2 regions of the Massilia scottii genome follow, and region 1 is predicted to be linked to the other one. Evidence: predicted binding sites of a transcription regulator. Region 1 holds the regulator's gene; the other holds the start of a gene.

Evidence for each region. The regulator LexA, encoded in region 1, represses DNA repair genes until DNA is damaged. The targets are predictions, from matches to a motif close to ACTGTATNNNNATACAGT.
Region 2: imuA (translesion DNA synthesis-associated protein ImuA) is a predicted target of LexA. The motif match lies at 2,263-2,280, and genes of this name have one in related genera.

The regions. Positions count from the first base shown of each region.
Region 1 covers NZ_JAVCWM010000016.1:70,610-76,416, reverse strand. The annotation lists gene RBA41_RS21735 (replicative DNA helicase) at 1-178, opposite strand, end outside; gene rplI (50S ribosomal protein L9) at 321-773, opposite strand; gene rpsR (30S ribosomal protein S18) at 801-1,091, opposite strand; gene priB (primosomal replication protein N) at 1,126-1,419, opposite strand; gene rpsF (30S ribosomal protein S6) at 1,461-1,865, opposite strand; gene RBA41_RS21710 (DUF29 domain-containing protein) at 2,004-2,450, opposite strand; gene RBA41_RS21705 (DUF29 domain-containing protein) at 2,480-2,950, opposite strand; gene lexA (transcriptional repressor LexA) at 3,083-3,718, shown strand; gene RBA41_RS21695 (tetratricopeptide repeat protein) at 3,753-4,478, opposite strand; gene RBA41_RS21690 (cystathionine gamma-synthase family protein) at 4,573-5,807, opposite strand, start outside.
Region 2 covers NZ_JAVCWM010000031.1:17,529-23,335, forward strand. The annotation lists gene RBA41_RS28635 (RHS repeat-associated core domain-containing protein) at 1-452, shown strand, start outside; gene RBA41_RS28640 (DUF4265 domain-containing protein) at 442-909, shown strand; gene RBA41_RS28645 (hypothetical protein) at 1,083-1,571, shown strand; gene imuA (translesion DNA synthesis-associated protein ImuA) at 1,660-2,244, opposite strand; gene RBA41_RS28655 (SprT-like domain-containing protein) at 2,439-3,326, shown strand; gene RBA41_RS28660 (PDDEXK nuclease domain-containing protein) at 3,546-4,616, shown strand; gene RBA41_RS28665 (hypothetical protein) at 4,786-5,364, opposite strand.

The DNA of each region.
Region 1 (5,807 bases):
TCTGCTCGAAGATGATGCGGTGATCGTAGCGGTAGAAGTCGTCCGCATGCATCATGTCGGCAATGCGGTCGAACGCGGCGTTATCGCGCAGCAAACCACCGATCACAGATTGTTCTGCTTCGATGGAATGGGGCGGGATGCGGAGTGCGTCGAGCTGCGGATCGGATGGTGCGTTCATGGCGCGAATTATACCTGCTTCGGGTCAACTGGCTGACATAATTGGGGGATTTTGGGCGTAAAAAAAGCCGGGAAGACCCGGCTTTTTTGTGGTTGTTATGCAAGCATGATACTTGCAAGGCAACTATATGAGGCAGTATGACTTAGGCAGCTTCGCCAACGACAGCGATGGTGATCTCGACAACGACGTCGGTGTGCAGGGCTACTGCAACAGCGTGTTCGCCTGTCGTTTTCAGCGGGCCGGTAGGCATGCGCACTTGCGCTTTTTCTACAGCGAAGCCAGCTTTCGTCAGCGCTTCAGCGATGTCGAAGTTGGTCACGGAACCGAACAGACGGCCATCGACGCCCGCTTTTTGAGCGATCGAGATGGTCATGCCGCCCAGCTTGTCGCCTTGAGCCTGGGAAGCGGCCAGCTTTTCAGCTGCTGCTTTTTCCAGTTCGGCGCGCTTGACTTCGAATTCAGCGACAGCCGATGCGGTAGCACGGCGAGCCATGCGTTGCGGGATCAGGAAGTTACGTGCGTAACCGTCTTTGACTTTAACAACATCGCCCAGGTTGCCGACGTTAACAACTTTTTCCAACAGAATGATTTGCATAGAGTTTCTCCAGTTTATCCGCAGCGATTAAGCGTGGTGCAGATCGGTGTATGGCAGCAGCGCGAGGTAGCGGGCGCGCTTGATTGCGGTGTCAACCTGGCGCTGGTAGTGCGCTTTGGTACCGGTCAGGCGTGCTGGCATGATCTTGCCATTTTCCTGGACGAAGTCTTTCAGGGTGTCTACGTCTTTGTAGTCGACCTGTTCAACGTTTGCTGCGGTGAAGCGGCAGAATTTCTTACGCTTGAACAGTGGGTTCTGTTGTTTGCGCTTTTCTTTAAGCTTGAGCTTGTTCTTGTCGAATTTTTTACCGAATGCCATTTGAGGCTCCTGTATCTAAAAATGTGCTGTCGCGTCAGGCGGCGGCACAGAAATCAATGATGTGAAACACCAGGCTTTTGCTGCTGCGGTTCTTCTTGGCCAAAAATCCCGTGAACTGATGCACGGCGCCCAATTCGGCCTGGCTGAATCGACCTGAAATCTCGCCCGCGGCAAGCGCGGTGATTTCAAATTCGACCAACCTGGCTACCCCTGCTTCCATCTGCTGCGAACTGTGCATCAGTGTGGCGGTCACGATCGGCACGCCGGCCGGGGTATAGCGCAATACGTCGCGCTCGCAAATCAGGGCTACGAACTGGAGTTGATTCACCGAGGTGAGGTCAAGTCAGGTTCAGGGATCCCGGTCAACAATTACGCTGCTGCGGCTGGAGCTGGCGCTGGAGCGGCTGCAGGAGCAGGGGCTTCAGTGCGGTGGCTCTTGGCTGCGTCTTCACGTTGTACCGATTTCATCATCGGCGACGGCGCGGTTTCAGCCTTCTTCATCTTAACGGTGAGGTGACGCAGCACGGCATCATTGAATTTGAACGCGGTTTCGAGTTCCACGAGGGTCTCGTTGTCGCATTCGATGTTCAGGCAGATGTAGTGCGCTTTTGGCAGCTTCTGGATCGAGTAAGCCATCTGACGACGGCCCCAGTCTTCAACACGGTGAACCGAACCGCCGCGCGTGGTTACGCTGGCTTTGTAGCGTTCGATCATCGCCGGGACTTGCTCGCTTTGGTCCGGGTGGACGATAAAAACGATTTCATAATGACGCATGCATAACTCCTTAGGGACGTTTAAACAAATGCCCACCTCGGCGTCAAGACGAGTGTGGGAAGGGAAAGCCGGCGATTATAGCGTGAAATAGAGCAACAATCAAGGGCGCATTGAGAAAGCTGTGCGATTGCGCGTCGTTCATGGCACGAAGTCGTCGTCGAGCAGTTGGGCCGGGGTGTAGGGTGGCTCCGGCGGGAAAGCGCTTTTCGGTAGCCGGGTTTCGATGGCCGCGCTACGCACGGCGTGCGCATACTCTTGTCGTGCCATGCGCTCGACCGCCCTGCTCAGGCTGGGACTGCGCTCCAGCAGCCGAGCAATTGCGCGGCGCTGCTCGTTGATGGTCGCCAGCCAGCTCGTCGACTTGCGCCGCGGCTGATACTGGCACTTGAGCAGGCGCATGATCAGAACGTGCAGCCGGCTACACAATTCCCTTTGATTGCGGCCGACCATTTCCTCAAACTCCTCCACAAGGTGTTCGACATCAAGGTGTTCAAAGTCCCTGGCGCGCAACAGCCTCACCTGTTGATCGATCCATTGGATCAGATCATCGTCGTAGTCAGCAAGTGGCACCCCGAGTCGATCCATGACCCGCCTCCTCTACCCTGTATTTCAGTTCACGGCCCCTCATCCGGCGAGTACGACGGCACGAAGTCGTCGTCGAGCAGCTGCGCGGCACTGTAAGGTAGCGCAGCCGGGAAGATGGACTCCGGCAGGCGTGTTTCCCAAGCGGCACGCCGGCGCGCTTCGGCATAGCGCCGCGCTGCTAGTTCGGGTATGTCGGCAACCAGACTGGGACTGTCGGCAATCAGCAATTCCACGCCAAAACGGGCGTCGTTCAGCTTGATGCACCAGTGCCGTGGCTTGTACCGTGGCCGCAACTGCAAACTGAGCAAGTACGCAGTGATATATTCAAGGTGCCCCTCGAGCTCACTCCGGTCGGCACGCACTGCGCCTTCAAGCTCGTCGATGAGGTTGTCGACATCAAGTAGCTCGAACTTTCCCATACGCAGCAACTCCGCCTGATCCTCAAGCCACAGCACAAAATCTTCCTCATAACCCACCCTTGGAACCTCAAGCCGATCCATGACTCACCTCCTCTGCTACTTGTTGGACAGCGCCCATCGCAAATAATTCGCCTGTTCGGCTAATTAACCCTTGCATTGCGCGAAATACTGTACAAAAATACAGTCTGTCCATATACACAGTCCCGCATACCGATGATCAAGCTCACTCCAAGGCAAGAACAAATCCTCAACCTGATCAAGGATGCGATCGAGAACACGGGCTTTCCTCCTACCCGTGCCGAGATCGCCAATGAACTGGGCTTCAAGTCGGCCAACGCGGCCGAAGAGCATCTGCAGGCGCTCGCGCGCAAGGGCGCCATCGAAATTTCGCCCGGCACCTCGCGCGGCATCCGCCTGATCGGCGCCAGCGTCGACGCCATTGCCATGCCGCCGCCGAACCTGCTCATGTCGCTGCCGCTGGTCGGGCGCGTGGCCGCCGGTTCGCCCATCCTCGCGCAGGAGCATGTGGAAGCGACCTACAGCGTGGACCCGGCGATGTTTTCGTCGCGTCCCGATTTCCTGCTCAAGGTGCGTGGGTGGTCGATGCGCGACGCCGGCATCATGGATGGCGACCTGCTGGCCGTCAAAAAGGTCGACAGCGCCAAGAATGGCCAGATCGTGGTGGCCCGCATCGGTGACGATGTCACCGTCAAGCGCTACAAAAAGACCGGCTCGCTGATCGAACTGCTGCCGGAAAATCCGGACTTCAAGGTGATCCACGTCGATCCCGCAACCGACGAGTTCGCGCTTGAAGGCCTGGCGGTAGGGTTGATGCGCAGCTGGAACTGAGCGTGCGGGCGCGGTTCCACTGCGCCCTTGCCGCCTAGTCGCCCTTGCGCGGCGCTGTCGCCGCCGCTTCGGTGACGATGCGGTTGTGTTCCTTGATGTAGGCGTCGGTGGCGGCACGCCACGCGCCGAAGTCGGCCAGCACCAGCTTGGCCGAGACCTTGGCGTTTTCGGCGATGCCCGCATACACGCCTTCCAGATACACGCGCGACTGCTCGGTTTCTTCCTTGGTCAGCAGGTCGGCCACATCCTTGGGAATGCGCTTGGTCAGCGGGCTGGCCTCGTTCAGGTTGCGCACGAAGCCGTTGTAGCAATCCTGCCAGGCCGCGACCTTGGCCGACACGCTCTCGATTTCTTCGTTCTGCTTCGACATGGCCGGAATGCGCGGCGCCGGGCAACGGAACTGGCCCGTTGTCAGGTCGGCGCCATCGTATTTGCCGATCCAGTAATCCAGGTCGGCACGGCGCGCATCGCGCTTTTTCATCATCTCCAGCGAGCCGGCCGCAGTCTTGTTACCCTTGGCGGCGGACTTCTTGAACCAGGCTTCGGCCTTGGCCAGGTCGACCGTGCCGGCCTCGCCGTAAAAATACATCTCGCCCATGTGCAGCTGGGCTTCGGCGTTGCCGGCGTTGGCCAGCTTGGTGTACAGCTGCAGCGCTTGCGGATAAGCCTTTTTCGCGAACAGGGCGTTGGCGTTGGCCAGCTCGTCCGCGTGCGCCACGCCGGCGAGCATCAAGCCCAGGCAGAACAGGTATTTCTTCATCGCGTGTAGGACCTTGTATTTGTACGAACCATGTGGACAAACCCGCATCGTCACCAGATGACATGACAGGGCGGCGCGCGCCGTCCTGCCCCGTTCAATCCAGCGCGGAGCGGAAGTCGTCGAGCAAGTCAGCCGTGTCTTCGATGCCGACCGACACCCGGATCAGCGATTCGGCGATGCCCATGCTGGCGCGCCGCTCGGCGCCCATCTCGTAGAAGATGGTGTGCGAGACGGGAATGACCAGGGTGCGCGTATCGCCCAGGTTACTGGCGGAGATACCGAGCTTGAGGCGATTGAGGTAATCGAAGCAATCGATGCCGTCTTTCAGTTCAAAGCTCAACAGCGAACCGTAAGCCTTGAACAGATCGCTCGCCAGCGCGTGCTGCGGATGCGATGCCAGGCCCGGGTAATACACCGCCGCCACGCGCGCGTCGGCTTCGAGCATGCGCCCGACTGCCAGCGCATTGGCCGAAGCGCGCTCCATGCGCAGCGCCAGCGTTTCCGCCCCCACCGCGATGTGGTGAGCCGCTTCCGGCGCCAGCGAGGCGCCGAAGTCGCGCAGGGCCTTGGCGCGCAACTGCGCCATGCCCCACTGCGCCGGCGCATTGCGCTTGTAGTTGGCCGCAATGTTCGGGAACGCGCTCCAGTCGTATTCGCCGGTATCGGTCAGGCTGCCGCCAAGCGCATTGCCGTGGCCTCCGATCGACTTGGTCAGCGCATTGACCACCAGCCCCGCACCGACCGTTTTAGGCCGGAACAGGTAGGGCGACGTCATGGTGTTATCGACCACGAACAGAATGCCGCGTTCCCTGCACAGCCGGCCGATGCGCGCCAGGTCCGCCACCTGCGTGCGCGGGTTGGCGATGGTTTCGACGAACACCAGGCGCGTGGCCGGCGTGAGCGCGGCTTCGACGTTGGCCACGTCGGTCGCATCGGCAAACGCCACCTCGACGCCCTGCCCGGCCGCCGTTTGCCACAGGCTGTTGGTGTTCCCGAACAAGAACGACGACGACACAATGTGGTCGCCGGCGCGCAGCAGCGCCTGGAACACGGCGCCGATGGCCCCCATCCCGGTCGCAAAGCACAAGGTCGATACGCCGTCTTCCATCTGCGTGATCTTGTCTTCGAGCGCGGAGATGGTCGGATTGCCCTGGCGGCCGTAGCGAAAGCCCGGCTCCTTCCCCTGGAACACCGACGCCAGCTGGCGCGCGTCGTTGTAGCCGAAGGTCACCGAGGTGTGAATCGGCTTGTGCAGCGACCCATGCTCGATCGGCTTTTGCCGGTCGTTGTGCAGGATGGTCGTGGTGAAGCCGTAGCTTTTCTTCTCGC
Region 2 (5,807 bases), on a different contig from region 1:
GTCGCGACCCCGATACCTTGTATGGTGCGAGCGTTGGAGTCATGAGTCTTACGCCGCGTGAGCAAGAAATCTGGCAAAGCGGAGAACGTGCAGCCGGAGCGTCTGGTTCGAAGGCGTTAAACGGCTATTTTGCAGTCCGAGCGGCGGCCTCGATCCTCAACGGTAAGATGCCGGAAAAGATCCCAGATCTTTCGAGGCCTGGGAAGGACTTTACAAAACGCGGTAGAGAGATTGTTAAAGACGCGAACGCCCAGAAGAACGGGGGGAAAGTGATTTGCGAAAGATGCGGTGTCGAAACGGTTCCAGCCAATAAATCAGTGAAGGACGTCTCACCTCCAGGAAACGAGGCTCAGGTCGATCATATAGATCCAAAATCGAAAGGTGGTTCGGGAACTCCGGATAACGGGCAAATATTATGCCGAGATTGCAATAGGGAAAAAAGTGATAAATGACAAAAGTGCGGACAGCAAATCAGCGGGCATGGTAAAAGTTTTTTTTGACTTGGAACAGGTGGACGGTTTTCCGCCTGTGTCAGTGGAAAGTCTTTGGGCTGAAAAAAACGACAATGGCTTGTTCAAGATAGCCAATATCCCGTTTTATGTAATGGGCATTGCTCTTGGCGATGAGATCTCTGCAAGATTGGAATTGAACGGTGAGTTAAAGTTCGATTCGTTGGTTAATTCACATGGCCATAGCACAATAAGAATGGTATTTTTTGAATTGGACTCCCGAGATGAACTGATCCGGAAAATTGAGGCACTGGGATGTGCTTGGGAGGGCAGTCACGAACCTAGTTTAATTGCTATTGATGTACCGCCATCAGCGGACCTTTCTCAAATTCTTTCTTTTCTTTCGGAAGGTTTTTCTCAAGATCTGTTTGATTACCAAGAGGGGGCTATTCGCGAATAAGCGTCCGTTTTTAGTTGGCTGATGGCAAGTCTATTAAGATCACGGCGCTGGACTGGTGCTACCCTTATCTTGCCGTCGGCTTGACGCAACCGTTCTTATCATTGAACGCGCGTCTTATGAATCTGCGCTACAATTTTTCTCTAATCAGATTTTTATCGTTCACGTACCTTCTCATGACACGTTTATTCAAATTCGTATCGCTATCCGTTTTTCTTGTGTCAACATGTTGTGTTGCCGAAAGTGCAGAACGCGCAGCCTTGCTTGGTGAGTGGAAATGTGGCCCATACACTATGGCTGGCCCGGAACTGACAATAACTGTAGAGCAGACTTCAAATTATTCAAATGACAGCAAATTTTGGGCAATAGCTGAGGTAGATATCCGCCTGACTAATGGCAAGGTTATCAAAACTCGGAACAGGGCTTCTGGTAATTGGTCTTTGAAAAATAGAATAATTGAGATTCACTATGACAATGTGGAATTTCTTTCCTCTGGTGACCCATCCCTCACTGTTGCAATGGGGCAGGCAGCTCTGGATGCCCAACAGAAGAAGCGTAACTGGGCAAGATTCAAAGTACTAGAGTTAGGTAAACGGTTTGTATCGGTTCCGTTAGAGGTTATTAACAAGGCCGCTGAAGTGGAAGTGATTTGCATACGGCCTTAGGTATTAAGACCCATATGGTTCTACTCCGCTGGCAGGCTGCGGCACCGTCAAATGCCCTTCACCGCTTAGGGGCAGGAACAGGCTGTCGTCACGTTGTGGACCGCGGCGCTTGACGAATCCCACGTCCATCCCGCTGGGCGCCGGCCGCAGACGCAGCGGTGCCCGGCGACGCATCCTGCGCGGCCGCGATCGGGCGCAGCATGAAAAACAGCGTTTCGCCGGCCTGCGCTGCCAGGTTCAACCGGCGCAAGGCTTCCGGCCGCACGTGGCTGGGCCAGAACAGCAGGGCGCCGCAGCTCCCGCTGCGCAGTACCTGCTCTGCCGCCCATAGCGCGTCCGTCCCCTTCTTGCTCTTGATCCAAAGCACTTGGGACGCAGCCAGGCCCATGCCCCCGAGCGCGAGTATCTGCGGACAGTGCGGCGGCTGCAGCAGCACGACGCTACGCGATGCGACTTTGACCAATGCCGGCGCCAACAGCCGCATCTCCCCCAGTCCCGCCTGTTGGGGCAGTACGTCGACGAGGGTTCCGGTTGGCCAGCCGCCGCCGGGTAGCTGATTCGACAATGCCGGAAACCCCGTATCGATGCACCGCGCGGCGCAGCGTGCAAGCTGGGAAGCGCGCCACAACGCGGGGTGCAATTCTTCGGGGGCGGGATGAGGGTCGGCGGGCATTGTCGGGCTGCTCTAAATACTGTGATTATATACAGTAGTCTATCTGGCGCGCCTTGGCAAGGGCGACGCTTGCAACCACTGGGGCGCTTGCGGGAACTTCGCGTGGATTGCACAATCCAAAGCATAAGGACACAAATTTTGGATTGTGCAATCCAAAATTGCTAAAATGCATTTTTTGTATTCGGTAGCTCGACATGCCCGACATCAGCAGCCATGAACCACAAACAGCGCTTCGCCAACACGAGCACCCACGCCCGCTTGATGCTGGGCCTCTTCATGGGGGAAGCGTTAGCCCCGCACGAGCGCCAGGCCATGCGCCCGGATGGAAAAGCGAAGTCAGGCAGACGGCCATCGTCTACGCCGAGCTGCAGCTCGCCTACGACACGTTCAACGCCGAGCTGTTCGACAACAGCTTGGCCGACTGCCTGCTGACGCTGCAGCGCAAGGACCGCACCATGGGTTACTTCTCTGCAGGGCGCTTCGGCAACCGCAGCAAGGAAAAATTGCACGAAATCGCGATGAACCCGGCCTATTTTGCGGTCGTCCCGCTAGTCGAGATCATGGGGACCATGGTTCATGAGATGTGCCACCTCTGGCAGCATCAGCACGGCATTCCAGCGCGCCGCCGCTACCACGACAAGGAATGGGGAGATAAGATGGAGGCGATCGGCCTGATGCCGTCCGCGACCGGCCTGCCGGGCGGGAAGAAAACCGGCGACAAGATGGCGGATTATCCGATCGAGGGCGGGCGCTTCCTTGAGGTGTGTCGGGGCCTGCTCACGCGCGATTTTCAGATCTCGTGGTACGACCGCTTTGTGGCGTACCATCCAGGAGGAAGCGCCACCGGTGCTGCGGCGCCCGGGATGCTGGCGGGCCTGCCGCCGGAAGGGGCCGCGATCGCGGCGGTCAGCGGCGTCGATCTGGCGCCGCCGGCGCTCAGCACCACGACCGGCAGCGCGGCGAACAAGAGCAACCGGTCCAAGTATTCCTGCAGCTGCCCGATCAAGGCCAGCGTGTGGGGCAAGCCGGGCCTGAACATCTTCTGCGGTGATTGTGGCGCCACATTTTTGGAGGAACCGTGAAGCGATTCGGAAAAGTGGCCGTGTTGACTGCTAAAACGCCCGTGCTGGGCGCCACGGCCGGGAAATGGGACAAAGCCCTCACTGGCAACATGCGTCAAACGCTGGCGGAGGTGAAAGCGCCGCGCGGAGAGCGGCACCAAGCGGGACGTTTCGCTAGCGACGTCGACCGATGTCGCTAGCGATGCCCGTAAGCCAACTGGACAGGAGGAACCGTAAGACATGCAAGCTGCAGCAGTGACAACCGGCTTGGCCGGCGACATCCGCGTCCTGATCGGCGAGGCACAGGCCGGACTGGCCACTACGGTCAATTCGGCCCTGACCATGCTTTACTGGCGCATTGGCCGGCGGATACGCGCCGAGGTGCTTCAAGGGGAACGGGCCGGCTACGGCGAACAGATCGTCGCTTCGCTGGCACGCGATTTAGAAGCCGAGCACGGGCGCGGCTTTGGCGCCAAAAACCTGCGCCACATGCTGCGTTTTGGCGAGGTGTTCGAGGTCGAGGAGATTGTCTACGCACTGAGTAGACAATTGAGCTGGACCCATTTGCGCAGCCTGATCTACATCGACGATCCCCTCAAGCGGGAGTTCTACCTGGAGATGTGCCGCGACGAGGGCTGGAGCACGCGCACCTTGCAGGGCCGGCTCGATTCCATGCTGTTCGAGCGCACGGCGCTCTCGCGCAAGCCCGACGAATTGCTGACAAGCGAACTGGCGACCTTGCGCGATGAGGGGGTGCTTGGCCCGAACCTCGTTCTGAAGGATCCCTACGTGCTGGACTTCCTGGGGTTGCGCGATCACTACCTTGAAAAAGATCTCGAAGACGCCATCCTGCGCGAATTGGAAAATTTCCTGTTGGAGCTGGGGGCCGGTTTCAGTTTTGTCGCCCGCCAAAAACGGCTGCAAATCGACAACAACGATTTTTACATTGACCTGCTGTTCTACAACCGCCGCTTGCGGCGCCTGGTCGCCATCGAACTCAAGCTTGGCGAATTCAAGGCGGCTGACAAAGGCCAGATGGAGCTCTATCTACGGTGGCTGGCCAAACATGAACAAGAGCCGGGCGAAGCGCCACCACTGGGCATTATCCTTTGCACAGGCAAGAACCGTGAACAGATAGAACTGCTGGAACTTGACCAAAGCGGCATTCACGTCGCCGAATATCTGACCGGATTGCCATCCCGGCAATTGCTGGAGCAAAAGTTGAATGAGGCGGTAGCGCTGTCGAGGGCGCGCCTGGAGAATCGGCCTGGGCCCGATCGGCTCGACCCGGCCATAACCGAAGTCAAGTGAGAAAGGGGCTGGCTCATGCGAATCGATTCTACCCGCGTCTCCACCCCGGATCAGGACGACACGGCACCGTGATTCACGACGTCAATTGGCTAACAAATATATATGTTAGCCAATTTTATGTATATGTTAGCCGATTTTATGTTCCAGTTTTTCTGCCCAGGTATCGCAGCTATTTAGGCATACGGCCCCGCAGCTGCGCCAGTCGCTGTCGCGACCAGTCTGCCAAGACGTTTTTGCGTTCGACCGACGTCGCCCACAGATGACTCGCCTTGGATTTTTCAAGATCCATCTCGAACAGAAGCACCTGCATCCGGCCGACCAGCTCCCTCTCGAATTGCACCAAGTCCGCAGCCCGGACTGGAGAGTGGTTTGCCGCCGTGCGCCCGGGCGTGGCGAACAGAGTTGCCACGGCCTTTTGATCCAGACCGCGTCCAAGAAAGCGTCGCGCGGTGTTTTGAACAACAGTCGGGGTGATGTCGAGCCCGTGATCCTTGGCTCTTTGAAGCGTGCGTAGCACCAACCATCGTTTCTCGCGCTTGACCGCGGCCGACACTGCGGCCGCGCACCGGGCGATCGCCCGATTGATCTCACGGCGTGCCATATCGTCGTGTTCGGGGAAGCGGGGCAGTCCGTCGGACGTACGGCCGATGCCGTGGAATTCGATGGTCAGCCCATCGTATGCGGCTTGGAGATCGGCGAGAAAGGTCGACTCGGGATCGAATTTTGGAGGCCGAAGGTTGATTAGCATCTCTGCATGTTTATAAATTGCAATTGCGGATGAACGCTGTGTCAAACAGGCTAAGATATATATTTGTTAGCCAATTTTCGGTAAGGCTGCCACTGTCATCTTTCTCCGACTGGCCCAGGATCAAACGATGGCTGATGAGCTGGAACCGATGCTATTTTCTAGTGGTCAGATTTTCTGGAGTACATCGTGAAAAAACGCTACATGTTCCGCGCACACTGCACTCGCCTTGGCCATCATTTCTTATCAGGGCAAAAGAGCGTCTGCATCATTGCGCGATATCGACCTGATGTGCTCCATGGTCGACGTGGCCTTTTTATGATGTTTGGACAGCGGGCGCACCGCGTAGTTCGCCCGACAGATGCTGAAATGTGTGCGGCTCTGGATCGGGCCCGCGCCGGTCGACGGTTCGGGCCTCAGCATCGCCAGGGAAAGCTATTTTGTGT